2 regions of the Nitratireductor sp. CH_MIT9313-5 genome follow, and region 1 is predicted to be linked to the other one. Evidence: riboswitches for the same ligand, from Rfam matches in the RefSeq annotation. Region 1 holds a riboswitch; the other holds the start of a gene.
What was found. Region 1 has a riboswitch for cobalamin ahead of WA367_RS14255 (ribonucleoside-diphosphate reductase subunit alpha). Riboswitches for the same ligand answer to the same signal wherever they lie in the genome.
Positions count from the first base shown of each region.

Region 2: another riboswitch for cobalamin. It lies ahead of WA367_RS11350 (TonB-dependent receptor plug domain-containing protein); the one in region 1 lies ahead of WA367_RS14255 (ribonucleoside-diphosphate reductase subunit alpha).

Region 1 covers NZ_JAYMER010000017.1:53,965-56,429, reverse strand. The annotation lists gene WA367_RS14260 (NAD(P)/FAD-dependent oxidoreductase) at 1-996, opposite strand, end outside; cobalamin riboswitch at 1,203-1,415, shown strand; gene WA367_RS14255 (ribonucleoside-diphosphate reductase subunit alpha) at 1,527-2,465, shown strand, end outside.
Region 2 covers NZ_JAYMER010000014.1:795,068-797,532, forward strand. The annotation lists gene WA367_RS11345 (ABC transporter substrate-binding protein) at 1-794, opposite strand, end outside; cobalamin riboswitch at 1,080-1,287, shown strand; gene WA367_RS11350 (TonB-dependent receptor plug domain-containing protein) at 1,415-2,465, shown strand, end outside.

The DNA of each region.
Region 1 (2,465 bases):
AATGCCCTTCAGTTGCGGAAACAGCTTCTCCATCCGGCGTCGTGCCCATAGCGCGTGCACGCGCGCATCCATGCCCTCCAGCATTCCCACGCTGCCGAAGATGAAGCGGCCGGTTTGGTCCTTACGGAAGGAGGTGAGCACCTTTTTCGTATCCCATGCGCCGTGTCCTTCGGGCAGGATCGTGTTGCCAAGTGAAGCGGGCAGGGGCTCGGTGGCGAAGTTGAAATAGGGCAGGAAGACAAGCTCGGCGCGCAACTCGGGCCATAGATTGGTGGTATAGGCATTTGTTGCAGCGATGATCTTATGCGCGGTGACATCGCCTGCAGGTGTCTTCACGCACCAATCCGTGCCTTTGCGCCTGACTTCAAGCGCAGGTGTTAGGGTGTGGACTGTTGCGCCAGCCTCGATTGCAGCGCGCGCCAGTTCGCGGGCATAGGCAAGGGGTTGAATGGTGCCTGCGCGACGGTCCAGTAGAGCACCTGCATAGGCGTTGGTGCCGGTAAGACGTGCGGTTTCGCCGGCACCCAGTAGCTCCACCGGAGCTTGTCGGCTCTGCCATTGGGCTGCGCGAATGCGCAATTGCTCCAAACCGCTTTTATCAGCAGCAAGGTGGAGCGTGCCATTGCGTATGGCTTCGCATTGCATGTGATGTCGGGCAACCAGTTCATAGACAAGCGAAGGTGCATCGCCGAGCAGGTTCAAGAGACGTTCGCCATGCGGGGCGCCGAGCGTTGCGGGGAGGTCGTCCGGTAGGACCCACATGCCGGCATTGACCAGTCCCTTGTTGCGACCCGAGCCGCCGTGACCGATCTCCATCGCCTCAAGCACGATAACCGAGACGCCCTTCTGCGCCAGATGAAGTGCTGCCGAAAGCCCGGTGAATCCGGCGCCGATTATGGCGACATCCGCCTTTGCGGATGCTTCCAGGGGTAGGGTTTTGGGCGGCTGCGGTGCGGTTGCTGCCCAGAGACTGTCGGCGGGTGCGAAACGGGTCATGAAAGCTCCGGATATTGCCTCGAGGAGAGCCGTATTTGTTGCGTGCCGTCAAGCGGGCGGATTGTGCCGCAAGGGCTTCTTGGATGGAGCCAGAAGGCGATGGCGCAACGGACCCGCAGTCAAGCGCCCAGTGCTCACAAATCGAGCCTGCCTGTGCGTAGCAGGGATAACGTCAACTATCCGTTGACAGGACATGCGCGGGCTATACTAGATATAGTCATCACGGTGCCTTCGAGTCGCAGATGCGGCTTGTGGGCTAAGAGGGAAGCCGGTGCGCGATGCTTCGCAAGTCCGGCGCTGCCCCCGCAACTGTAAGCAGCGAGTTCGTGCCGATCACGTCACTGGCGAAATTCGCCGGGAAGACAGGCAGGAGCGTTTGAGCTGCGAGCCAGGAAACCTGCCGTGATGAAGATGAAACGTCCACGGGCGGGGTGTCCCGGAGGTGCGCTTGAGCTGCTGCGCCAGTGCGCGTGTGCAGTTCGGCATGCTTCTTTTCCCCGTCTTCGCTCTCACGGGGGAAATGAACCGAAATGCCCAGTGCTGCCGCCACCCAGACCTCGCCACAAAATGGCGTTCACCACGAGCCGGAGTTCAAGTTCGAGCAGGAAGCGGCTCGGACCGAGCCGGGATTCCGCGTCATTCGCCGCAATGGCGGTGTCACGCCATTCGACCCTTCCAAGATCACGGTTGCGCTGACCAAGGCCTTTCTTGCGGTGGAAGGCTCCACGGCTGCCGGATCGCGTCGCGTGCATGACGTGGTGGAGGAATTGACCGAGCAGGTCGTCGGCTCTCTCACACGGCGCGGCGAAACGGGGCGTCTCTTCCATATCGAGGAAATCCAGGATCAGGTCGAACTGGCACTGATGCGCAGCGAGCACCACAAGGTGGCGCGCGCTTATGTGCTTTACCGCGAGGAGCGTTCACGCGAGCGGCAGGCGGAAGAAGCCGTGACAGTCGAAGCTGGCGCACCGGCGGGCCTCACCATGACGCTGCCCGACGGGAGCAAGGTGCCGCTTGATGAAAAGCGACTGGCCGTTGTCATCGAGGAGGCCTGCGCGGGACTTGCGGATGTTTCGGCGGAGACGATCCTGAAGGAGACGCGGCGCAATCTTTATGACGGCATCCGCCAGGACGAGCTGGCATTGGCACCCATTCTTGCCGCACGCACTCTCGTCGAACAGGAGCCGAACTATTCGCAGGTCTCCGCGCGCCTGCTTCTCGACAAGCTGCGCCGCGAAGTGCTGAGTTTCATCGAAAAGCGCCCCGCCGAGGCGACGCAGGCCGAAATGGCCGAGCGCTATCCCGCCTATTTCAAGGGCTTCATCGAAGCAGGCATCGAAGCGGAGATGCTGGACCCGGAGCTTGCACGCTTCGATCTGGATCGCATCGCTGGGGCAATCAAGCCGGAGCGTGACCTGCAATTCCAATATCTGGGGCTGCAGACGCTCTATGATCGTTATTTCCTGCAC
Region 2 (2,465 bases), on a different contig from region 1:
TCAAGATAGGCTTCACCGCCCCACCACTTGCCGTTTTCGCGCTTCTTCAGTTCCACGCGGTTGCCCACCTCGTAGGAGACGAGCTCGAACGGCCCCGTGCCGATCGGGTTGGCAACGAAATCACGACCCGTCTCATCGAAGCTTGGATGCACGATGAGCGCCGGATAATCGGCCATGCCGGGAATGAGCGAGATGTCCGGCTCGTTGAGCACGAGCTTGACGGTCATGTCATCGACCTTCTCGATGGCACCCTCGCGCGCCTTTTTGGTATCTGGGTCAACCAGCGAAACCATGCGGGTGGCCATGGAATTTCCTTCCACGCCCGCATCACACCAGCGCTTGATGTTGTAGATCACATCATCCGCGGTGAACTTGTCGCCATTGTTCCATTCCGCACCCGGGCGCACATGCAGCAGATATTCCGTGGCATCCTCATTGACTTCCCAGCTCTCGAGAAGACGGCCCTCGAAGGTGAAGTCGCGGGTATATTTCACCAGCGGTTCGAGTGTCTGACGCATGGCATTGGCAATTTCCGACCAGTCTGCAACGCGCGGATCTTTCGGCTCCTTGACGATCATTGCCACGCGCAGAACGCCGCCCTTCTTGGGCTCCTGCGCGGCTGCCGGAGTGGGCGCAGCCAAGCCGAGCATGCCATAAGCGCCAGCCGTGGTCGCACCGAAGGCGCTGGCAAGAGCAAGGAATTCGCGACGATCCATGACGCCAGCCTTTGCCTCACCGGCAAGTGCCGCAATCTTGTCTGGCACGCGTCCACCATTGCTTTTGAAGAATTTCATGTAGTCACTCCCACTCATTATGCTTCTCGTTCGTGGCCCGCAGCACAGGCACCGGTCTTTCCCACCCTTGCCAGATCTCCCACTGCCGCAGCCGATGATTGCCAGCTTGCAAAGCTTCCAATCCACCCGTGGCGGCCTTGTCCGGCAGGCGAAAAGCCCTTTCAACTGATGAGTTTGCGACATTTTTGACGCAAAAGCGATAGTCTTGGTCGCTTTTTCACGAGCTTTGTGCGGTGCACAGTTCGAGTCGCCCGTGACAGATTGACGCCACATTTACGACTTGGTAATCCTCGCGCCGTTCGAGGTGCTCCAGCTTCACCTTTGGAAGCCGGAGTTAAAAGGGAATACGGAAAAGGCATTTCGCCTCAGCCGTAGCTGCTCCCGCAACTGTATGCGCCGAGATTGAACTCACATGCCACTGGGTGAAGACCTGGGAAGGCGAGCCAATCGATGACGCGCAAGCCAGGAAACCTGCCTCGAAACGTCACCTACCGACTGCGGGAAGCTGTCGGGGCTGTGTCTAGCAGTGGTGGCGACTAGTCATCGCTGGCGAGGCACAAGCCGTTTCTGGTCTGCTCTCTCCGGCATTTGTAGCGTTTGATCGTCGCGAGGGGCACGACATGAGATTTTCCTTGAGCCGCCAGGCTCTCACCACCACCGTATCCGCCATCTGCCTTGGCGCCATGGCGAACACTGCCAGCGCACAGGACCTCGACCTCGGCGAAATTGTCGTCACGCCCAACCGCACGCCGACCGAACTGTCGAAGACCGGCTCAAGCGTCACGGTCATCGATCAGAAGCAGATTGAAGAGCAGAGCCAGCCGCTGGTCGCGGATTATCTGAGCCGGGTGCCGGGTGTCGCCATCTCCAGCACCGGCGGACCGGGTGCGGAAGGCAGCTTCGCCATCCGCGGTGCGCCAAAGCGCTATGTGAAGACGCTCTATAACGGGATCGACATTTCGGACCCGACGAACACGCAGGTTCAGACCTCTTACCAGTATCTGCTTTCCGGCGGCCTCGACAGCATCGAGGTGCTGAAGGGCTCCCAGAGCACGCTCTACGGCTCCGAAGCCATTGCCGGCGTGGTCAGCTTTTCCACCCTCGGCGAAGTCGAACCGGGTGTAACGCATCTACTTTCCGGCGAAGGCGGCTCCTTCGGCACCGCGCGCGGCTCCTACGGCCTGCGCGCTTCCAACGGCGACAGCCGACTGTCCTTCAACGCTACGGGCTACCGCACCGACGGCATTTCCGCCGCAGCCGCAGGCACGGAACGCGACGGCTACGAAAACATCACGCTCGACATTGCTGCAGAGCATGCCTTCAGCGACATGTTCTCGGTGTTTGGCTCGGGGCTCTACATTGATGGTGAGGCGGAGTTTGATGATGATCGCTATGTCGATTCGATCACCGGCGAGCTATTCGAACCGTCGGACAACCTCATCAACACCAATCTCAGCGAGCAGCTGGCAGGCCGAATGGGGTTCAACGTAAATCTGCTTGATGGCCGCCTGAAGAACTCCTTCTCCGTTCAAGCTTCTAAGATGAACCGAGACATAACCTCGTCCCATCCGCTTTTCGGCCCCTTCGACGCCAGCTATTCAGGCAGGCGCATCAAAGCCGATTACCAAGGTTCGCTCGAGGCAAATGACTGGCTCACACTGCAATTCGGAG